One region of the Salirhabdus salicampi genome, then DNA from elsewhere that is predicted to be linked to it. Evidence: riboswitches for the same ligand, from Rfam matches in the RefSeq annotation. Region 1 holds a riboswitch; each other region holds the start of a gene.

Region 1 (8,150 bases):
GAATGTTAAAAGATACCGTCTATTCTTATACGAACGTAGGGGAAAATTATAAACGGGTTATGCAATTAATGGAACAAGGTGAAATTGAGGATGCTATGTTTTTTTTGGAAGTGACTCGAGATTGGGTGAAAAGTGCTACTGATACCCTTGATAAAGTGAAGGAGGAAATGGAAAAAGTGAAGGAGCAGTATTATCCATAATGTTCTTAATTTAATGAAGTAATGAGAAATATAACGGAACAAGGTCGTACATTCGACAATTTCACATACTATCGATGAACGTCTACATTGTCGGCATCTTCATTGGTTAGAGAATACATTTCAATCAAAATCTTGAAAAAATATTCCCGAAAATGTACGAAAAAGTCTAACTTTTTGCTAAAATGAACCGTAAAAGAAATGGAGGATGAGGACAATGAATGAAAAAGTAGTTTGTCATAATGCACCTGCTGCAATTGGACCATATTCACAAGCGATTAAAACAAAGGATTACATATTTATATCTGGACAAATCCCGTTAAATCATGAAACAGGTGAAATCCCCGAGCAGTTTGCTGATCAAGTAGAACTTGTACTACGAAATATTAAGGCTATTGTGGAAGAAGCTGGATCATCTTTGGAAGATGTAGTGAAAACAACGGTTTTTCTATCGGATATAAATCATTATGCTCAATTTAACGAAATTTATAGTACATATTTCGGTGACATTATGCCAGCACGTTCAGCAGTTGAAGTATCCAAGCTTCCGAAGGACGTTCAGGTTGAAATTGAAACGATAGCATTAACAAAAGAGTAAAGGTTGGAGAGGAGAACCGACATGACTACAATTGGGTTAATTCGTCATGGCGTTACAGATTGGAATGTTCAACGACGGGCACAAGGCCAAACAGATATCCCATTAAATCAGGATGGCTTAAACCAAGCACAAGCATTGGCAAGACGTCTTCTAGGAGAACAGTGGGACATGGTCGTTAGTAGTGATTTGTCTCGGGCATATGTTACTGGGAAAACGGTTGCCAACCTTCTCCAAATTCCAATTATAAAAGATACACGTCTGCGGGAAATGTACTTTGGTGAAGTGGAAGGATTAACGAAAGAAGAGCGGATTGAGAAGTGGGGACCACAATGGAAACAGTTTGATCACGGTGGCGAAACGAATGAAGAGGCCCGCTCACGAAGTGTGGACTGTGTGGAAGAAGTTTGCCTGCAACATCCTAACAAGCGCATTTTATTTATAAGTCATGGAGCTACATTGAATCAGTTAATGATAGGTTTGATGAAGGATGAAACGTTTGATGTAAGCTTTTCAAATACATCCATTTCAGTTTTACAAAAACAAGCCGATAAATGGTCGTTACAGGTGTTAAATTGTGCGAAACATTTAGGTGAAGGTGTAAGGTAATTAAGGACATCCCAAAATGGGATGTCCTTAATTTTTCGATGCTTATTAGGTGTGTAGCTTGTAGTATCAAATATGGTGTTGAGCAAAACGGTGATGAAAATGGATGAAGCAATTAACTTTAATAAAATGCCATTTCGTTATTAAATTAAATTTAAATCCACTTCCACCCTCCATCAATCCATTTCGTGAAAATTAGTTATACTTCATTATAGTACAGTTGTCCTCTTTCACAACAGTTGGAAACCCGTGCGGCTCATGAAAAATAAAACAAGTGATTATCTCTTTTGGTATAAATATCCGGAACAACATTTCTGACAGCGAAAGTCGATTTTTTCATGACAAGGTCCACAAACGCGAAAACGACAGTTATTACATTCAAACCAAAGCCATTCCTTAAATAATGTCGTATTACAGTTATTACACAAGACTACCATCTCTACATTCCCCTTTTTTCGTTTTTTCTTTATTATACGAATTCCAGATTCCAAAATATGATAGTTAGTTGAGATTCAAATAGTATTACTAGTCACATCGTATGGAATGACAGGTTGCAGGAAGATCGGTGTGGTCTTACTCAGTTAATATAGGTGATTTTTAAAAAATACGAAACTAGTTTGTTCAAGCCTGGAATGGAACTGAATACACTGTATAGGAGGGAGGATGTTAGGTGTGGGCATGTATGTATGGAATATCGTCATCTGGTTATGGATGCTTTTAATGGTGATTTATATTATGAGAATAATGCGAGGGCGTAGTGATCGGCATGTGGCAAATGTTTGTCTTGGTATGATAATGTCATTTTATATAGCCATAGTAACAAATCTCTATGTAAGTACATTAGTGTCTTTCTTTATTGCATTTTTAATTGGGGTTTCCATTATTCTAACAACTACAAATAGTCTAGCAGTAAATACGATATTAAATGGCGTTACGCAATGTATAATGTCCTCGTTAATGGGGGGGATGGTACCAATGATGGTTACATATGAACAATGGCTTGTCATGTTACAGCTATTTACAATTTTAACGTATTTTCTTTTTTTATTAATGATATTGTCTTTTCATACTAGGACATTGAAATGGTTTGCATTCCATATTATTACATTTTTTATGTTTGGTGTCACGTTATGTTACATAAACTTGTAACATTTTCACTAATTCTTAATAATCTTTTAAAATAAATGAATGGAGTCTTATGTTACGATTAAGGAGGTTAAAATAGAGCGGAAGGTGTTGAGGGGATTGGTAAGAATTATGCTTAGTGTATCGATTGGTGTTATAGCTGGTTTTACCGGAGGATTAACGTTAGACCGGAAATTTCACCCAGATTACTTTATTTTAGGTACCCTTATCTCCTTGTTGATCATCTTCTGTTGGGAAATAAGACGTGTGCACATATTGGAAAAAACCAATGAGTCTGAAAATCAACAAGCATAAGCCAGTATCATAAAATGGAATCAACTTGAACGTTTAACTTAAATATGATATGTTTTTATTACAATACAATACTTATCAAGAGTGGATGAGAGAACTGGCTCGACGATTCCACAGCAACCTGCCTATGCAAGGTGCTCCAACCAGCAAAGCTGTCGCTTTGGGTGATAAGGAACGGAAACGGTTCTAAAGGTTCTTTTTGCCCTCGGCGAAAGGAGCCTTTTTTATTATGGACCCTTGTAAAGAATTGTAAAACAGCAATTAAAGGAGTCGTTACTATGGACGCAAACAGAGGTTTTATGGCAAAACAAATGGATATCGACGTATTTACAAGACATGTACTCGATTGTATCCGCCGGGAGTTAAAGGAACAAGGTCGGATCGTGTTAGCTGAAATAAATAAACATGGAAACGGAAATGTAGAGATTCGTATTCGAGAAGGCAAGGAAAGTTACTTTTTGATGACAAACTGGGGTGAGTTACGAGCGTTAAAAAAGAAAAATCCGTACGCGGTTGATAGAATGCTCTTACAAAAGCTTGAAGAGGCAGGGTTGAAAATAGAAGAACGAGATAGTCAATACTTACAAACGGTGTTACAAGTAAGTTAACAAACAAAACGCTCTTAGGGCGTTTTGCAGTTTGTAGAGAAACCTAGGTTTTTCTACAAGCTTTTATTTTGTCCTTCGATTTAGGGCGAATACCACTCGCTTTCCGCGGACGAACGCCCGAGCCTCCCCGGAAAAGCGCCTGCGGGGTCTCGGGTCGCTCGTTTTTCCGCCGGAGTCTCGCGGTATTCGCTGCCTTTGATCCCCATCACGATCAGTAGTCGTGTAAGTGGGTTCTTCTCCTTTTGCAATGACTCCAAATATATTCCTTTGGGCTTAACCAGGGCAAAAGGGATTAGTTAAGTATCCAGCATCTAAACGAACAGCTTTTACATTAAACCTAAATCTTTCAATTTGCCTATTTAACCGTTGCGGTGAATGGTAAAGTGTATGTATAAAAATCAAGCTGCCGAGACTTTCTCTACAGATTGCAAAACACTTTAGGGCGTTTGTTTTTTACACATCGATTTTCATCGTATCATACGCGAATTCGATATTGTATTCATCTTCACGCAACTTCTTTTCCAACACTTTAAAATCGTTATAACTAAGCCCATCAGGTTCCTCAATATGAGTAATAATCGTTCTTTTCGGTTGCAATTGTTTTACTACTTGTAATGTATAAGCAAATGTAGCTTCCGACTGCAATAGTGGATGGTCTTTTTGAATGAGTCGCTCTCCATTTAACGGGTGAAACTCGCAAATACCAAGTGGTAAAATTGCTACGTCAATACCTTGCAATGATTTTGGAGGTGTCCATTGGTACAATTCATCAGGCACAATCAACACCCGTTTGTTTTCTTCCTCCAGTAAAAAACCATAAACATAATCTTCCGCTAAACGAAAAGGAAGGATGGTAGATCCGTTTAATTCAAAGGTATCTCCATCTTGAGGTAGGTGGAGACGGATAAACCCTTCATCGCTGAAATACTGTAAATGCTCATGAATTCCTAAGCGATGTTGAAAGTCTTTCGCTACTTGTTCTGGCAAGTATACATCAGTTGTTTGATGGTTAGGGGGAAAGTGTAACCAATCCGCATTCATTGATTCAAGCACACGTAGCCCTTGGACATGGTCTGGATGCCAGTGGGAATAACATACCCCATCAATAGTAGTAATATTTGATCGATTAAGTTGTTCGTAACTATGTTCAGAAGTATCTAATAATAAATTTGGTCCGTGAATAAACAAGCCAGGGCCAGTACGGCTATAGGGTATACCTTTTTCTTTTGCTTCTACACAAACTGAACATTGACAAAGGGGACGAGGTATCGGAACTGCACCCGCTGTACCAAGAAATTCAATTCTCATGTCGATTCCACCTTTTTGTATTGATACGTAATAGTTTATATGGAACCCAATTATTGGTAAAGAGGTTATTTTAATTGTAGTTTGCCAACGTTTGAATTTTCCTAGAGGAATGGAAAAGGATTGAATCGCCAGAATCTAGAAAAAGAAAAACGACCCGGACAAATCTAACGGGTTCGGCTTAAGAGTACAAAACAGAAAATAAGCCAAATAGCATTCCGATGACAATAGAATTGGAATGCTATTTTTTTGTTGATATAAAGGAACAAGCTCCCCGAATAATAAGTGCTTTGTAACTTTTTTCTTTTTTATGAAACCTTTTTTCATTATTTCCGTCTATTTAGTACGTTTTTATAAGAGGAGGGAGTATTTTGCATGATTAATTTAACCCCTTTGGATATATTTAGGTTATATTTTCACGCTAAAAACGTAAAAGACTCTGAAACGATTTACAACCTTTATATAAAGGGCGAAAAATACTTTACTCCATCTAAAGAAGAGTATTATGGAGATCCCGAATTTTTTGGAGCTAATTTTACCGATAATGATGAAAAATTATATGATGAATTACAACAAATCGAAGAATTTAAAGTTAAATATATAGATGAGAATGAAGCAGCAATTACTTGGGAGACATCAAACCAATCACTAAATGCATTTAGATTAATCAAGGATACTAATCAAGACGTTTGGAAAGTAAGTTGGCTACCAATGCAATAATTGACAGTTGTTGAAAAAATAAATCCGAATGTTTTTATTCAAGTTAAAACTAGCTAATAGTTTGACGTGCTGGATAGACTTTCATGTTGTCGTGTTAAGTTTAACAAGAGAATAGAAAGAAACGCTCCCAGTTTTTCATATTCGGAGCGTTTTTCTATGCTAACTATGATGTGTTTACGTTGCTGAATTGAGTGTTATAACTAATGTTGTTTAACGTTTTATTTGCAATTTTGTAATTCTAGTATACCCCGGATCAATCCGCGTTGTTTTTTCTTAAATTAATGTTTCATTAAACGGATTTTCGTTTCTGTTTCCACATGATATACCGGAACCGGATAAAACAGCCTACACAAAAACCTAACAAAGCTATTCCAGCTGCCAAAATAACCATAAGGTTTAATACGATTGAGGCTGTTGAGTAGCCAAGGGAATAAAACAGTATAGATAAACCAATTAAAATGGTAGCAATCCATTGATTAAATAATTGTTGATCACGATCTTCCAGTATATATTCGTTAGTTTGTTTCCGTAATAGTGGCTTTGTCATGAGTATGATTGGGTTACGTTTTGTTATAACTGTAATGAGTCCGATGATAAAAGGGAGAATTAGCATAGACGGGATAAATATACCAGTCGTTACAGTGAATACGATAAATAATTGGTTGAATTTTACGAGTGGTTTAGGTATTCCCATGATTTGTTCTCCTCCTTTCTATTCTTTATTATACTTATTAATTTACTCGGAATAAAGAGGGATGTTATGCACATCTATCTAATTTGCGAATGAATTTGTCATTTATCGTCCATCCTATAGAGGAACGTTCAAACATAACTGGAGGGAAATAGACATGACAAACAAATCAATCGATCAGGAGAAAGGGGAATATCGAAAGGGGAAATCGTTACATATTAGTGATACGATGTACTGCTGGACATACTTGTCGATGTTAGAGGAATTCAAAGGTATAACGGATTCGACTGATATACAAGAAGATGAGGAACTCGTGCAGTTTATTCAAGTTGTACAGGAATTGACGGAAGGGCAGCGAAGCAAGCTCGTTACATTTATGGAAGAAGAAAAGTTATACCTATCTAAAGACAAGGAAAAGAAATCGACTGAACAGACCGATGTCATCACATCTAAACAATTACAAAATAATCGGGATATTGCGCAAACGGTAAATGCAAAATTGACTGCATGTGTAACCATTTGTGGTACAGCGATTGCAAAAGCTAGTCGTAAAGATTTAGCGGAGCTATATTTTCAATTTTTTACCGAAATGATGAAATATGCGACGAAATGTAAAGCATTGTTAGGGAAAAGAGGTTGGTTACAACTGGCTCCAAATAAAGGGACTACTCCTTTGACACGAGACCAAGCTTAAAATCAGCATTTAAACACGCTTCAAAATGGGGCGTGTTTTTATTTTTTCTATCAAAGCATTTACACAGGCTAGAGGAGAAATGGTTTTGTTGTATATATACCTAGTTTAATAGAAAGGGCTCATGTATACTAAATTACATAATATTTTAATTGTCACCGTGCAAGGGGGATTAGGATGTATTGTACTCAATGTGGTAATCTACTAGAAAAGAATAGCAGTTTTTGTGCTAATTGTGGTATGAAAGTGGAAAAGCGTAATCAAATAGATACATCTAACAAAAAAAGTAATGTTTTATATCAAAATGAGAAGAATCAATATAACTCCGAGCCTGTTCAAAACCAAACTCAATATTCACAGCAAACTACTGATTCTGGGAGAACGTTAAAGGATAAGAGATTGCCGACAATTCTCGCAATACTCATACCGATTTTAACATTTATTTTAATGCTTGGAGTTGTTAGTTCTACTTATGTTCATGAACATAAAGTAAATAAACTAGTACTGTCTTACCTCGAAGAAGGGGAAATGTTAGCACAAGAAGGAAAGTTTGCCGAAGCGAAAGAGGTTTTCCACGAGGCTTTGAAATTAAGAAATGACTTTGCCACGCTAAGGCAAAATTTAGTCTTAGTTGAAGAAGCGATGACATATGATGAACAAATGAATCAAGCAAAGGACCTGTTAAAAGAGGAAGCACTTGTTGAGGTTGGTCATCGCCTTTCCACATTAAGGGAAAATGTACATCAATTTAACCCGGTGTTACAGCAACCTCTTTTAAATAAAATAAATGTCATTCAAGATACGGTAACAGTAGAATTAGTACGCCGTGATATCCAAAACAGTTCAACATTACAAGAATTAATAGAGCAACTAACAACTATTGAACATATTCGGACACAAATATCGAGTGGTGTGAAGGCTGACATACTTCATAAAATTGTCGAAGTAGCACGGGATGAGGCATACGAGAAACTTGAACAAAATCAGTTTGCAGATGCATTGCATGTTGTCGAAATGGCATTACAACATGTAACTCATAATGAAGAACTTACTGAACTGAAACAAAATATCGTAACAGCGAAAGATCGTTTTGAAAGAGAAGAGCAACAACGTATAGAAGAAACGATGGAGGCTGAAGCGGCAAGAGACTTATACAACCAGACAGAAGGTATTCAGCTCGGTGAGTGGGAAATTTACTTTGACTACGAAAATGATCTCATAATTAAAGGTTTTGTACATAATACTGGGACGGTTAATATGGGAGAAATCATACTTTACTACACGGTTTATGATGAAGCGG
Region 2 (8,150 bases), 130 kb from region 1:
CCTATCCCGTGAATTATATTCTAATGGTGTACCATGGAATGACGCGTTTAAACTTGTTAATGATAGTTATCAAGAAGTCGAATCCGATTTCAATTGGCATGATAGCGTAAAGGCAATTCGCGGCTTGAGAGACTTTTTGCAACAAGCATCAAATCGATCAATTAAAATGGGGGTTGTAACCTCTGATAATTATGATAGGGCTCGTCACCAATTAAAACTACTTGAAATTGATCATTATTTCTCAGCGATTGTTGGTCACGATTCGGTTGAACAAGGTAAACCGTTTCCTGAAATGGTAAAGGTTGCCTGTAAACGAATGGATGTGAAACCAGAACGAACCATTGTGATCGGAGACTCGAATGGAGATATGTTATTAGGAAGAAATGCAAAATCATTAAGCAGTATTGGGATTGTATCGAAAGAAGGACAATCCACAGATCATTTAATAAATGCTGATGCTATTATTCGCGATTATACGAATGAGTTTATAAAAATAGGTTAATAGAAAGGTGATAATATGAAAAAATTTGGCATAAATGCATTACTTATTGTTTTAGCGATGGTGATTGCAGCATGTGGTAGTAATAATGCAAATTCAAGTCAAGAACCGATTAAAGTTTATACACATAATGATTCAGAAGAAATGCAGGATTTAGTAAAAGGATTAAAGGAAGAAACAGGTATTGAAGTAGATGTATTACGTATGTCCAGTGGTGAAGCATGGAGCCGTATTGAATCCGAATCACCAAACTTTGGTGCTGAAATGCAGTGGGGAATGTTACATAGTTTTGCATTAAAAGCAGAACAAAATGATTTTTTAGAATCCTATCACTCTCCAACATGGGAAGATGTACCAGATAATTTTAAAGATCCAGACGGTAAATGGTATGGTTGGTCCTATTGGTTTAACCTATTAGCAATAAATACAGATATTTTGGAAAGTAAAGGGCTAGATAAGCCGGAGTCATGGGAAGATTTATTGGATCCACAATATGAAGGGGAGATTGTTCTTCCGGACCCAGGTACTTCAGGTACAGCATTTTTATTTGTATCTACCATTATGCAAATTATGGGTGAAGAAGAAGGTTGGAAGTATTTAGAGAAGTTGGATCAAAATGTTGCACAATATACAAAGTCAGGATCTGCACCTGCTCAAATGGTAGCCCAAGGTGAATATGCAATTGGAATTACGTGGGATCAAGCAGTGTTTGACCGTGTGGAAGAAGGATACCCTGTTGAGGCGGTTTTTCCAACAGAAGGTGTAGGTTATGATCTAGACGTTATTTGGATGTTTAAAGATGCGGAAAATCAAGACCAAGTAAAAGAAATCATTGATTACATTGGTTCTGAAAATGGTATGGAAGAAGCGTCGAAACATCGTTCAATGGTTACAAAGCCTGGTTTTGTTGGAACAGTAGAAAACATTGACCAGTACTTAATCGACTATGATGCAGTATGGGCAGCAGAAAACCGCGAACGGGTTATGGAAGAATGGAGAACGAAATTTTCTAACTAAACGAGGTGTCTATTCATGGAAATAGGATCGCAACAACGATCTCTTCAGACACGACCTTTTCTACGAGAGTGGAAAAGGTTGTGGTCTGAACCTTTATTTGCCATAGCAACTATTATATTGGCATTATCTATTATCATCTTTATCGTAGCTCCTGTATTTGCAGTGCTTTTAAAATCCTTCGGGATTGGCACAGGTGATTTCACAGTTGCCAACTATGAAAAATTTTTTCAAACTTCATATTACATAAACTCTCTATTAAATAGTGTCAAAGCCGCTCTTATCTCTACTGCTGCTGTAGTATTGTTAAGCGTTGTTGTCTCTCTGTATGTTACAAGGTCACAAAGCTTTGTTGCGAAAACATATCGAGGTATCGCTTTATTGCCGTTAGTGGCACCCCCATTTATTTTTTCATTGTCCTTAATTATTTTGCTTGGCCGTAATGGTGTGGTTACCCAGTATTTAAATAGTTGGTTCGGCTGGGAGTTTAGTATATACGGTTTCTGGGGAGTTGTGTTCGCACAAATAATTGGGTACTTTCCGGTTGGATATATGTTAGTAGAAAGTACATTACGAACAACAAATACAAGTTTAGAGCAAGCTTCACAAGATTTAGGTGCAAACCAATGGAAAACGATTTTTAACATTACCATTCCGTTGGCGAAATCGGGGATAATTAAAGCAGGATTACTTGTTTTTGTTATGGCGTTAGCTGATTTTTCGAACCCGATGATTATAGGGGGAGGCTTACCCTTTTTAGCGTCTGATGCGTATTTATTAGTTGTTGGACAGCAAAACATTGAGATGGCAGCTGTTCTCGGTGTCTTTTTAATCGTACCTAGCTTACTTGTCTTTATTTTTCAAACATATTTCTTAAAAGATACAAACCTTGAAACGATAAGTGGAGAATCAGGCGGTAACAATGCACCGTTAAAAGGGACGGTAAAAAGGGTGATTACGACCGTTACTACTATATTTATCGCATTTATTTCCCTTATGTTTATTATGGTAGTGCTCGGTGCTTTTGTGAAAATTATTGGTATTAACAATGCTTTTACGTTAGAGCATTTTTCTAATCAAACTGGTTGGGACTCTTTATATAACAGTATTGTCGTTTCCTTTTTTGGTGCGCTATTAGCAGCCGGATTGGGGATATTACAAGGATTTTTGTTTGCCCGAAAGGCCATCCCGGGCAAGAAACTTCTTGAATTTTTAACATTATTTGGTTTAGCTGTTCCAGGTACGGTTATGGGAATTGGTTATGTACTTATTTTTAATGGCCCACCGTTCTTCTTAACTGGAACCGTCATGCTGCTCGTGTTGAATATGGCATTTCGTAAAATTGGTGTAGGTCTTGAAGCAGGGATTAGTAAAATGCACCAAATCGATACATCAATGGAAGAAGCCTCACAAGATTTAGGTGCAGGTCCGTACCGAACATTTTGGAGTGTTGTATTACCATTGTTAACCCCTGCCTTTGTAGCAGGATTCGTGTATGCTTTCATGACAGCGATGGTATCAATCAGTTCAGTAATTTTCCTAGTATCTCCTGGTACGAACTTAGCTGCTACGTACATCTTAAACTTAGCTGAACAGGCACGTATAGGCATGGCTTCAGCGATGTCATTCATCTTAATTGTCATTGTGCTAGGCTGTATCGGTCTATTGAAAATCCTAGAAAAGAAAAGTGGAGTAAAAGTGTAGAGGAGGGATTGCGCTAATATGGAAAAAGAAATCTTAGTGTTAGATAACTTATATAAACACTTTGGAGATGTAAAGGCTGTTAACGGCATTTCAATCGATATAAAAGAAGGTGAACTGATTTCTTTTATAGGGCCGAGTGGATGTGGAAAAACAACATTATTACGAATTATTGGTGGCTTTCATGAGCAGGATTCTGGAGACATTATACTTGATGGGTCTGTTGTAAATGATGTACCACCAAATAAACGATCAACGGGAATGGTGTTTCAAAATTACGCACTATTTCCTCATATGACTGTGTACGATAATATAGCCTACGGTTTGAAGCAACAGAAAGTGTCCAAAGCGGAACGGGATAAACGAATTAAGGATGCCTTAGCACAAGTACAGCTTGCTGGATATGGAGATCGAAAGCCTAGCCAACTAAGTGGTGGACAACAACAACGAGTCGCCATTGCTCGCTGTCTCGTTTTAAAACCGAAAGTATTATTATTAGATGAACCGTTATCAAATTTAGACGCCAATCTACGAATGGATATGCGTGAAGAAATTCGACGCCTTAAGGAGGAATTAAACCTTACAATCATATTTGTTACCCACGATCAAGAAGAGGCGTTAAGTATTTCTGACCGAATTGCTGTATTAAATAAAGGGGTTATTCAACAGCTGGATAGGCCTGATGTTGTCTATAATCAGCCTGCAAATGAATTTGTTGCCAATTTCGTTGGTCATGTAAATATTTTAGAAGGTAGTATCGAATCTAAGGGAGATGACGTTCAGTTCAAAAGTGAAGATGTCCAATTTGACATTGTTTCCCAGGAACAAGGTTCTCTTGACGAGACGAAGGCCGTTATTCGGCCTGAAAGTATAACCATTGATGATACGAGTTCTATTAAAGGTACAATTACAAAATACATTTATAACGGAAGCTTCATTCGGTACTACGTTCAAATCGGAGAACATGAAGTAAGTGTAGATGAATTTGATATTTCAAATATGGACTTATATCAAAAAGGTGACACAATAGGAATTCGATTTACGAATACTCCACACTTGTTAGAGGTATAATCATCAAAAGCTTGTGACAAATATTATAAATATTTGTTCAAGCTTTTTTGTTGATGATTCATTGCATGATATGTTCTCATTCTGATAAAAAAAATGGCGAAACAGGTCTTATTTTTTATAAGGAAAATTTAAAGGTTTCAGGATAATCGCTTATTGGCATAATATATATAGATACAGATTGAGGTTTTTCGCGGGGGGCGATTGGCATTTCATTTATTAAAAAAACGGGAGAATGCACACATAATCATGATCCCATTACAATAAAAGAAGGCGCTTTCGTCGATGAAGAAAAAAAGGTCACTTATGCTATATTGGAAGTGGAAGCACCAATTCCGTCGGCCAAACCGCCTATGAATGATCATGGTGAAAAAGGGTAAATATTCCTGTTTTCACCATTTTTTATATGTTTTTATGATTTCCTCTGATAAAATTTGATTTGTAAATGACCGACGCAGAAGAGGTGGTGGAATGGAACAACGACCCTTGTTGAATGTAACTTTTGTTTCTAGCATATTAGGTATTATAAGTTTTTTTATTTTTATGATTACCCTACCAGAAAAAAGTTTACATTTATTGTCAGGCTTCATTCTGTTCCCGTTCTCAGAGAAGATAATACCAGGGGCAGACAGTCATAAACTTTTACATTGGTTAGCGATTGTCGTAAGTATAGGGTTCTATATTATTTTTTCCTTAGGGTTGGTCAAGCTATTATATAAAAAAGAGAACAAATCATACCCGAAAATTATTTGCCAAGATGAAATTGCAGCCATGTTAGATGCAGTGGAATCTAGTACAGACTTTCATATAAATGAGAAAATCATTCATTTTATGAATGAATTTGATAAAACAACGGCCCAAATGTTCGGGATGGACAGGAAAGATTTAAAAAGTTTATGGGTTTTACAGATGGGGCAACGGGAGTACGAGCAATATTTCGGAAAATCTAAAGTGGGTCGGTACGATAATGAGAATAAAACGTACCTCTGTATCGTAGATTTAAATGATGAGTCACATCCAACCGAAGAAGAAAAACGGATTATTCAATGGGCATTACGCCAGCCAAATCCACAGTTTTGGGATGATCGAATAAAGCGCAACTTTCGAGGCGTACATAAAGAGTTTGTTTTTGTAAGAAATTATGGAGAATTTCGTTTAGGGTATGCTCTATTATTCAATCAATATGGAAAAGTAACAGAAGAAAGATTAAAACAATTCCATATAGCATCTTCCTATCTAATGTTGCTAGGGAAAATAGACAATCTTACCGAAAAAATGGTAAAATATATTGTAGAAAAGGTGGTTTAAACAATGAGATGGGAAGAAGATAAGAAAAATCAAACAGCAGTTTCCATAACCGTTACAACCATACCTACAGATACCAAAGTAACTCCAGCCAATTATGAATTCGGTTTCAAACGGTTAAATTCAAAAACGGGCAAGAAAAACATGACCTTGAAATCAGCAAAAGCTCGAAGATATGTATAATAGATGACTTCAAACTGACGTGCGTGTGGTGATTTTTAATAGCCACGCGTTTTTTTCTGGAGGAAGCAGGAGAATGAACGACAACCCATACCCTCAAACACAGTTGAAGACACGTAGTTGGATATGAAGCACTGTGAACAACAGATGTCTGTATGAAACTTGGAAAGTGATCCTATAATCAATTGAATCGCTATAATAATAGAATAGTGTGACAGGGGGAAAGAAGATTGCATTGGTTTATGATTGTTTTCGTCTTCCTAGGCGGTGTTGCAGTGGCAACTCAGGCAGGTATTAACGGAACACTTGGAAGGCGAATTGGGGTTTTAGAATCTTCGTTTGTGTCTTTTTTTATTGGTACAGTTGCTCTATTCCTACTGATGTTGTTTTTTGGTCGAGGTAACATTTTAGCAACATTTTCTGTACCAAGGTGGCAACTTACAGGAGGACTATTAGGTGCATTTTATGTTTGGAGTATTATATATGCAGCACCTAAAATAGGGGTTGCGACTTCCCTTATGGCTGTAATAATTGGACAGCTATTTATGAGTACTCTATTAGACCATTACGGGTTTGTTGGCAAGACGATTCCAATTGATATGCAGCGTACATTTGCTTTGTTATTAATGATCGTTGCCCTATTTTTATTTTACCGAAAATAAACGATTGGGTAGAAAAGGGAGCAATGAGAAATAGGGGTTTCATGAGAATCATGTATCAAAAATTAAAAAAATTAAAAATTACCGTTGACTTTTTTCTGAATTTTGATTTATTATTATCACTATCACATTAAAAACGAATATTATTTATTCTTCTTATCCCGAGAGGTGGAGGGACTGGCCCTATGAAACCTCGGCAGCGGATCTGAACGTTATGTCAGATACTGTGCCAATTCCAGCAAGTGTATAACGCACTTGAGAGATAAGAAGAGACGGATTTTGCATGTATACATACAATCCTCTCTTCTTGTCTCAAAGAAGAGAGGATTTTTTAATGGACAAAAAATACAACAAGAAAGGGGTGCTTACGTAATGATTCAGTTTAATCAAGTTTCTAAAATTTATGAACATAATGGCAGTGACATAATTGCTGTTGATAATGTGAGTTTAAAAATAAATACTGGTGAAATATTTGGTGTCATCGGTTTTAGTGGGGCAGGTAAAAGTACATTAATTAGGCTTGTAAATCAATTGGAAACACCAACATCAGGTCAAATACTTGTTGGTAATGAAGATATATCGAGCTTCCCGCAGCATAAATTGCGAAAAGTCCGTCAAGACATAGGGATGATTTTTCAACACTTTAACTTACTGGAAACGAAAACGGTCTATCATAATGTTGCGTTTCCTTTACTGCTAGCTGGCACAAAAAAGAAGGAAGTAAAAAGAAGAGTTGAGGAAATTTTAGATTTCGTAGGCTTAACAGATAAGGTGAACCACTATCCTGATCAACTTTCCGGAGGGCAAAAGCAACGGGTAGGAATTGCGAGAGCTTTATCAACTTCACCAAGTATCCTTTTGTGTGATGAGGCAACGTCTGCTCTGGACCCGGAAACGACAAAATCGATTCTCCGTCTTTTAAAGAAGGTGCGAGACGAGTATAATATTACGATTCTAATGATTACACATGAAATGAACGTCATCCGTGAAATTTGTGACCGGGTAGCGGTCATGGAAGATGGGAAAGTGATTGAAGATGGATCAATATTCGATGTTTTCTCAAACCCACAACATAAAACGACGGCAAAGTTTGTTCAAAGTGTAATGAAAGATGACATTCCGGAATCGATATTAAAAGATATCGATCAACACGGTGGAAGGCGTCACATTTATCGGGTAACGTTTGTCCGAGAAACAGCTAGTCAGCCTATTTTATCTCAAGTATCAAAGCGATTTGATGTGGAAGTGAATGTCTTATATGGACAAATTACAGAACTACAACAAGTTCCATTTGGAAATTTAATCGTTGAATTTCAAGGAGAAGATGCGGAAATTTTACGAGCAATTGATTACATACAATCAACCGTATTAATTCAGGAGGTGGACCAACATGGAAGTTGATTTGATTCAATTCGCACCTAGAATATGGGAGGCCACAGTTGAAACGTTGCAAATGGTTTCCATTGCCTTAGCACTTGCTTCCTTAATTGGATTCCCACTCGGAATTGCACTAGTTGTTACGAAGGCAAACGGTTTAATGGAAAATCGAGCGGTGTTTACTGTTTTAAACGCGATTATTAACATCTTTCGTTCCATCCCATTTATTATATTACTTGTTGCCATTTTGCCAGTTACAAGATTAATAGTTGGAACTTCAATTGGAACGGCAGCTGCCGTTGTACCACTTGTCTTTTTTACTGGTCCATACATAGCCCGTCTAGTAG
Region 3 (8,150 bases), 280 kb from region 1:
TTATGCGAAGACAGCTATGGCAGTAGCGTGGGGAGATGCTTGGACAAATATGATTCAGCCATTTTGGGCTTTGCCAGCACTAGCTATTGCAGGCTTAAAGGCGAAAGATATTATGGGATTTTGTTTCATTGTCATGGTCATAAGTGGAGTATTTATCACTATTGGGCTATTGTTTATGTAATCATAGAAAAAGCTGCTTCGTATTACACTAAACCGTTCTGTTTTGGAGTACAAAATTACAAATAGTCGGTTAAAACGCAATATATTTAGAAACAGAAATAGCAATGAAAATCACATTATAATTGGCACTAAAAACGCTCAGATTTTTTAATCTCTGAGCGTTTCTTTTTATTGTCTTCTTCAACTAAAGCCCCCAATAGCGAAATAAACTGACTTCAATTTCTATAAAAACTACTGAAGATTTTCTGCTTTCTGTTTAAGATAAAAAATATATTTAACCAATCCAGCTGCGATTAGAGAAAAGATAATATTTGCAATGATTGATAAAATAGCAATGTCCTTAACCTCTATAATCACCGAATATAAATAGCCTATAAAGCCGCTCATTAGCACGAAAAGAATAATGTTCAAACGAGGAAATAAAAAACTAATCAATCCACTTAAAAGCAACACCAACATAATCATCACAAGAAAATGCCAATATAAAAGAAAATAAAATGCCAATTTAACTCCTCCAAGCAACCTATTTTAAATATATATTAGCACAAAGAAAATTCAGTGACTTTCTTCAACATAACTGTCCCTTTACTTGAACAAGAAAAGCCATTCTCCTTCTTGAAGAATAGCCCCCGTTTATGGAATATTATCACCTGCTACCTTACCTATTTTTCACTTCTTTCAAAACGAATGTCTCACGCTTCAACCAACTATTTTTCTCAAATTCTTTTATAAGATTTTCATTTTGCTTAATTGCATCATCCAAGGATACCCATTTTGGAGTAAACCCCAGTATGGACTCGTAATCATCTAATTGTTGAGTGAGTTTTTCTTCGTTTGTTAATTCACAAAAGTAATAGTGCGAAGTCATCTGGAATAATACATTATTGTCATATTCGTCAACTTTCCGTTCAATTACTATGCCAACCTTGTCTTTGACAATACAGTTAATGTAACCAGTTTCTTCTCTCACTTCTCGTATCAATCCATTATAGTGGCTTTCATTATCTTCAACTCCGCCTCCAGGAAATTTATAGTCCCCTCTATTTGATTGAACTAGTAGAATATTATTGTTAGTAATTAAAATAGCTCTGACTGCTTCCCTCTGAATGGTGCCCATGAAATTTTTAATTTTTGGCTCTTCTAGAATTTTATTAAAATTCAAATTTTCACCTCTTAATCTTATTCCATTAACCTGCCTCTTTAGTGCAATAACTTTTTCTCATTCATCATTAGATTTATTGCTTTATATACGTTTAGTACAATATTCTCCAAAGCATTTGCGCTCGTCTCTTGAGGTTAGTTTAATCGCTATTTAATTGGTTTCATTAACCCGAAAAAACCAGGTTTTGATTTGTAGCCTAACTTTTTATTAACAGATAACATAGGTAAGTTTTTCGAATTATTATGAGTTCTAATATACTTCACATTGTGATGTAAAGCATATTCAATTGCTTTTACTTTAATAGCTAAAGCAAGTCCTTTACCACGGTATTCCTTTTTAACTCCAGTCATAGAGTTATAGCAGAGGTCATCATTTTCTTTCAGTATCATAGATAAAGCTACCCATTGCTCTCCATCAGCAGCTAAAATAAACCCTTTTTTATCGAAATCTTTTGCAAGGCTAATCATTCTTTCATTATCTGGACGTGGTTTCTCTTGCATACCAGGCACATCAGTAACGAGTTCCCACCAAAAATCCCAAAAACGATTATTGGAGTCCGCATTCTGGGGATATTCAGCGAGGTTAGTAAAACGAATTCCTGAAGATTCTAACTCTTTACAAACAGAATCATATTGACTCATATCAAATGACGATAGATTCAATTGGGATTCAAATGTGTGATTAGTTATCTCAAAGCCTTTCTTTTTAGCCCATTCAATATCCATTTCTTTTATATCTTGTATATTAGTTTGAAGAGCCTTTGCATTATTTTTATGGGCCCGGTTTTCAATTTCATCTAGAATCCAACTACCAATACCTTTATTACGCCATTCTTTATCGACTTTTACTGTAACCTCAACATATCCTGGCTTTAGTATTGGATCCCACGTTCCAGAGACATACCTTCCAAACCCAACTAATTCTCCATTTGGAGTTATAACTCCTAGATTATACAAAAGTGTTTCATTAGAACATTTTTCTTCATACCTTTTTATGGTTTCTAAATCAGGCAATTCTGATTTTTGCTCTCTTACAATTTCTGCGTAATTGTTTGAAGTTAATAGTAAAATTTTTAAGTCCATTTTCCAATCAACTCCTTTCGTTTCTATATTCGTTTTTTCTCCTAGCTATGATTGCTTCTTAAAGTAAACTGCTTCGTTCGTATTACACGAAGCAGCTTTTTTGTAATTCCAACTAAACCAATCGAAATTGATTGACAACAAAAACAATTTCGATTATTATCACTATAATACTTTAACAATTTATAAATCAATTTCTTATCAAGAGAGGCAGAGGGACATGGCCCTATGAAGCCTCGGCAGCGGGTTCGTCCGTCGAATACTGTGCCAATTCCAGCAAGCGTTCGCTTGGGAGATAAGAAGAGTCTAAGCTATACATATGCTCTCTTCTTATAGGAAGAGAGCTTTTTATTTATTATCATAATACATTTACTAGGAGTGAACATCTTATGAAGTATGGATTTTGGTTGCCTATTTTCGGTGGTTGGTTACGTAACGTTGATGATGAGGGAATGCCACCAACTTTTGAATATGCAAAGGATGTTATACAATCCGCTGAAAAGTGGGGTTATGATACTACTTTAATTGCGGAATTATATTTAAATGATATTAAAGGTCCAGAACAGGATTCACTGGAAGCGTGGTCTACTGCTGCTGGCCTCGCTGCGGTAACAGAAAAAATTGAAATTATGACTGCGGTCCGTCCGGGATTCCATAATCCAGCCGTAACAGCCAAGATGGCTGCAAACATTGATCATATTAGTAAAGGAAGATTTACCTTAAATGTTGTATCAGCTTGGTGGGCAGAAGAGGCTAAGCAGTACGATGGAGTATTTACAGAGCATGATGAGCGATATGACCGAACAACGGAGTTTATCGAAGTGTTAAAAGGAATGTGGTCGGAAGATACATTCTCATATAAAGGAAAGTTTTACAATATAGAAAATGCTAAACTTTCTCCAAAGCCGGTTCAAAATCCAAACCCAATTCTTTATGCCGGTGGGGAAAGTGATAAGGGTAAGCAAGTGATTTCTTCTCATTGTGATGCATATGTTATGCACGGTGGCACAATAGATGAAGTTCAAAGTAAAATAGAAGATATGAGAGTAAAGAGACAGGAAGCAGGGCAACATCCGTTCCATAGTTTTGGTATGGCTGCGTATGTTATCTGCCGCGATACTGAGGAAGAGGCACAGGAAGAGTTAGCACGAATAACCGACGTAAAAGATGCTAGCGGTTATGCAGGATTTAAAGATTTTACAACAAAATCACAACTTGAACAGAAGCTTCAATTACAAGATTATTCTGTTTCAAATAGAGGCTTGCGCCCTAAGTTAGTAGGAACACCTGAGCAAATTGCAAAGCGAATTGTAGAATATGAGAAAGCAGGAGTGGACTTGTTATTGCTTCAGTTCTCTCCGCAACTGGAAGAAATGGAACGTTTTTCAAAACAAGTTATGCCATTAGTAGAACAATTAAAAGCAAAAAACGAAGAGGTGATCTAAGTGAGTAAAATTTATGTAATTCATGAAAACGAAGAGTGGACAGAACATTTGACGAATAGATTAAGAGAATTAAACCTTCCTTATGAAGAGTGGTTATTAAGTAGCGGTACAGTTGATTTAACTGCTGAACCTCCTGAAGGTGTGTTCTACAGTCGAATGAGTGCGTCATCTCATACCCGTGGTAACCGTTTTGCACCTGAATTAACGAGTTCTGTTCTAGCCTGGTTGGAAACGCACGGTAGAAAAGTAATAAACGGAAGTCGTGCGTTGCAACTAGAAGTAAGCAAAGTCCTTCAATATATTGAACTTGAAAAATATGGTGTAAAAACGCCGAAAACCGTTGCTGCGGTTGGAAAAGAGGAGATTGTAAAAGCAGCGGAATCATTTGAAGGTTCGTTTATAACGAAGCATAATAGGGCAGGTAAAGGATTGGGTGTACAATTATTTCATTCAGTCGCTGCATTGAAAGAATATATTAACGGACCAAGTTTTGAAGAACCTGTAGATGGAATTACATTGATTCAGGAATATATTGAATCCCCTGAATCATATATCACTCGCTGTGAATTTGTCGGAGGAAAATTTGTTTATGCGGTAAGAGTAGATACGTCAGAAGGTTTCGAACTATGTCCAGCTGACGCATGTACGATTGATGACTTGTTTTGTCCAGTTGGGGAAGAGCCGGAAGAGCAAGAAGTTTCAAAGCCGAAATTCCAAATAGTTGAAGACTTCAACAGTCCAATTATTGAAAAGTATGAAAAAGTGTTAGCTGCAAATGGCATTCAAGTGGCGGGCATTGAGTTTATTCAAGATAAGAATGGTCAAATTTTCACATACGACATCAATACAAATACAAACTATAATAGTGATGCAGAGGCAAAAGCAGGTAAATTTGGAATGCTCGAATTAGCGAAATATTTAGGTGAAGAATTAAAAAATGTTTAATACTATATGACATCCTACCATCAGAGGTAGGATGTTTTTTTATTAAGCATTAATGATAAGATAACAAATAGGTGAAGGTAAGGAGGATAATGTCTCATATGGATGAATTTGCAAAACTAGACGGAATAGGTATAGCCAACTTGATCAAACAGGGTGAACTATCAACTTACGATGTAGTGCAATATTACATTGCACAAATACATCAATTGAATCCCCTTCTTAATGCCGTGGTTCATACAATGTTTGAAGAAGCTCAGCAGGTGGCCAAGCATGTTGACTATAAAACAAGTCCGCTTGCCGGGGTCCCAACCTTTATTAAGGATTTAAATCCGGTGAAAGGGCATCCAACTACATTTGGATCACATATGTTAAAAGATTATATAGCCAAAGAGAGTGATGAAATAGTTAAGCGATTTCAAAACGCGGGTATTATCTTCTTAGGGAAAACAAACACAGCTGAATTTGGCTTTTTACCGACAACAGAACCACAATTGTTTGGTCCAACAAAAAATCCTTGGGATGCCTCACTATCTGCTGGAGGATCAAGTGGTGGGGCAGGGGCTGCTGTTGCTGCAGGACTTGCACCATTTGCGCACGGTAGTGACGGGGGAGGGTCCATTAGAATTCCGGCCTCTGCATGTGGCTTATTTGGGTTTAAGCCATCCCGAGGACAAGTCCCCTATTCAGATTATGTAAATCACTTAAGTGTAAACCATGCAATTACAAAATCTGTACGAGACAGTGCTGCTTTACTAGATGTCATACAAGGAAGAGGCAGGTTTGATACATATCCAGGTTTTAAAAAGGAACACTCTTTTTTGTCCTCAGTAAATCAACCACCGAAAAAACTCCGTATTGGTGTAACATACGACTGGGATGAAAAAGTGTTCGTAGACGATGAAACGAAGAATTCAATCAGGCATACGGCTAATTTGTTACAATCACTCGGACACGAAGTTGATTATGCAGCTCCGTCATTTCAGTTTGAACAATTTGCGGAACACTTTATTACAGTTTGGCTTGGTAGTGGATCTGTAGTCGTGAAGCATTTAGGAAGCTTAGCAGGAAAAGAGTTGAGTGAAGAACAAATTGAACGTCTATCCTTTAATGTATACCAATATGGGCAAAAGCTAACAGCTTTTCAATATGAGGAAGCAAGAATTGCATTACAGCAAGAAGCAAGAAAGATTAATTCGTATTACCAATCTTATGATTTACTATTGAGCCCTGTCCTGAATACAACCCCCGTTTCAATAGGTTTTTTACAAGACCAAAGGGATCCAATTCATGATATGCTGGATAATTTCACGAATTATTGTAGCTTTACACCTATAGCGAATGTCACAGGACAACCTTCTATGAGCGTTCCTTTATATTGGTCGTCGAGTAATGTGCCAATAGGCTCTATGCTAACAGGACGAATAGGGGAAGATCATTTATTATTTCAAGTGGCATCACAATTAGAGCGGGCTCAGCCTTGGAAGAAAAAGCATCAAGAATTACAGCGGGAATTAAAAAAAGAATTTTTGAAAAAAATGATAATAGGAATATATGACTAGTAAAATAGAACCAAAAATGATACTTTGGTAATATAGCGTCTATTTAAATTAGAGAGGAAAAGAAATATGCTTTCAAAAATAAAAAACTTTAAATATTTAGATTTCATTTTTAATAATCTTTCTGAAATGGTATTTCTCATTGAGGTTGAACAAAATGAAACGTTTACGTATGTAACTACTAACGAGGTAGCTATCAATACGTTAAGCTTTCCGAAGGATTATAGTGGTAAATCTATTTACGATTTAATGCCAAAGGAATCTGCAGATAAAATTACAGCTAAATATAAAGAGGCGATACAAAAAAGAGCACCTGTTAAATATAAAGAAAAAATGCTCTTTCCTTGGAGAGATGGTGAACAAAGAATTGGTTGGTTGGAGTCCACATCTACACCTATTTTTGATGATGATGGGATTTGCACAAATATCATATCTGTCTCTCGGGAGATAACCGAAGAGGTGAATAATCAAAGAAAAATAGAACAAATGAATGAACACTTAGAATTAATTTACCATAACACTGCCGACGTTATTATTACATTCGATGCAGAAGGGCACTTTATTTCTGTCAACAATCGTTTCACTGAAATATTAGGATGGACTGAACAAGAATTGTTAATGGACCAATCAATCACTATTGTGCCACCTGAAGAAAGGGAAGACTTCCCGTCTATTCTAAGCAAATTACAAAAAGGAGAGATAATTGAAAATCATCTCTCCAAAAGAAAAGCTAAAAATGGTCGAATTATTGAAATGTTAGCTTCCTATGCCCCTGTTATGGAAAATGGAGTCATGGTTAGTGGTATTGCTGTTTACAAAGATATAACGAGTTTAAGGGAATTAGAGGACCGGCTAAGTAGAACCGAGGAACGATACCGTATTATTGCTGAATACTCTACCGACCTAATTCGAATTTTAGATGAGGATGGCTTCATAAGATATGCTTCTCCTTCCCATGAGAACATTTTAGGCGTTTCACCAGAGTTCTTTGTTAATAAATCAATCCTTTCATTTATCCATAAAGAAGATATGTCGAAAGTTCAGAAATGGCTGGAACAAATAAATGTATCGAAAGAACCTACTAAGATTGAACATCGTAAGTTAACGAAGAAAGGCGAAGCGATTTGGTTTGAGTCCATTGGGGTACCTGTACTAGATGAAAAGGGGGAACTTGATCAAATCGTGACCATTACGAGAGACATTTCTATTCGCAAAGAACAAGAAGAGAAGTTAGAGAAAATGGCATTACATGATGAATTAACGGGTCTGCCGAATCGTATCTTGTTTCAAGATCGTTTGGAAAAAGCGTTACAAACAACAGCAAGGAGAGGTCAAATGACTGCTCTTTTTGCACTAGATTGTGATAATTTTAAAGGAATAAATGATACGTACGGGCATGATGTCGGTGATGAAGTGTTAATGGAGTTTTCAAACCGAATTGTAAAAAGCGTACGCGAAAAAGATACAGTAGCTCGAATGGGTGGAGATGAATTCCAAGTTATATTACCGGAAATTGAAAACCGTCAAGATGCGATTCATGTTGCCGATCGCATCATAGCAGCTATGGAACAACCATTCCAAATTGGCGAACGAACTCTTCATATCTCGACGAGTATTGGCATTTCATTCTATGGAAGTAAGGATACACATAAAACGATGGAAATGCTAGTAAAAGAGGGAGACGAAGCATTATACGTGGCGAAAAATGAAGGTAAGAACACCTTTGCTATTTATAGCAAAAAGAAAAAAGCGTCTAAGAAAAAGAGTTTGAAACGATTGTTCA

The links. Region 1 has a riboswitch for S-adenosylmethionine ahead of NLW78_RS03920 (hypothetical protein). Riboswitches for the same ligand answer to the same signal wherever they lie in the genome.
Region 2: another riboswitch for S-adenosylmethionine. It lies ahead of NLW78_RS03250 (methionine ABC transporter ATP-binding protein); the one in region 1 lies ahead of NLW78_RS03920 (hypothetical protein).
Region 3: another riboswitch for S-adenosylmethionine. It lies ahead of NLW78_RS02500 (LLM class flavin-dependent oxidoreductase); the one in region 1 lies ahead of NLW78_RS03920 (hypothetical protein).

What each region holds. Positions count from the first base shown of each region.
Region 1 covers NZ_JANBWE010000001.1:751,310-759,459, forward strand. The annotation lists gene NLW78_RS03895 (hypothetical protein) at 1-200, shown strand, start outside; gene NLW78_RS03900 (RidA family protein) at 415-795, shown strand; gene NLW78_RS03905 (histidine phosphatase family protein) at 817-1,401, shown strand; gene NLW78_RS03910 (hypothetical protein) at 2,071-2,547, shown strand; gene NLW78_RS03915 (hypothetical protein) at 2,644-2,838, shown strand; SAM riboswitch class I at 2,908-3,009, shown strand; gene NLW78_RS03920 (hypothetical protein) at 3,114-3,443, shown strand; gene NLW78_RS03930 (MBL fold metallo-hydrolase) at 3,897-4,751, opposite strand; gene NLW78_RS03935 (hypothetical protein) at 5,124-5,468, shown strand; gene NLW78_RS03940 (DUF4395 domain-containing protein) at 5,758-6,162, opposite strand; gene NLW78_RS03945 (DUF3231 family protein) at 6,317-6,853, shown strand; gene NLW78_RS03950 (zinc-ribbon domain-containing protein) at 7,028-8,150, shown strand, end outside.
Region 2 covers NZ_JANBWE010000001.1:617,349-625,498, forward strand. The annotation lists gene NLW78_RS03215 (HAD family hydrolase) at 1-502, shown strand, start outside; gene NLW78_RS03220 (ABC transporter substrate-binding protein) at 518-1,516, shown strand; gene NLW78_RS03225 (ABC transporter permease) at 1,532-3,217, shown strand; gene NLW78_RS03230 (ABC transporter ATP-binding protein) at 3,236-4,285, shown strand; gene NLW78_RS03235 (hypothetical protein) at 4,754-5,590, shown strand; gene NLW78_RS03240 (hypothetical protein) at 5,594-5,770, shown strand; gene NLW78_RS03245 (DMT family transporter) at 6,010-6,429, shown strand; SAM riboswitch class I at 6,580-6,695, shown strand; gene NLW78_RS03250 (methionine ABC transporter ATP-binding protein) at 6,799-7,827, shown strand; gene NLW78_RS03255 (methionine ABC transporter permease) at 7,817-8,150, shown strand, end outside.
Region 3 covers NZ_JANBWE010000001.1:472,918-481,067, forward strand. The annotation lists gene NLW78_RS02485 (short-chain fatty acid transporter) at 1-181, shown strand, start outside; gene NLW78_RS02490 (NUDIX hydrolase) at 839-1,342, opposite strand; gene NLW78_RS02495 (GNAT family N-acetyltransferase) at 1,489-2,424, opposite strand; SAM riboswitch class I at 2,617-2,723, shown strand; gene NLW78_RS02500 (LLM class flavin-dependent oxidoreductase) at 2,811-3,866, shown strand; gene NLW78_RS02505 (ATP-grasp domain-containing protein) at 3,867-4,811, shown strand; gene NLW78_RS02510 (amidase) at 4,910-6,370, shown strand; gene NLW78_RS02515 (PAS domain S-box protein) at 6,437-8,150, shown strand, end outside.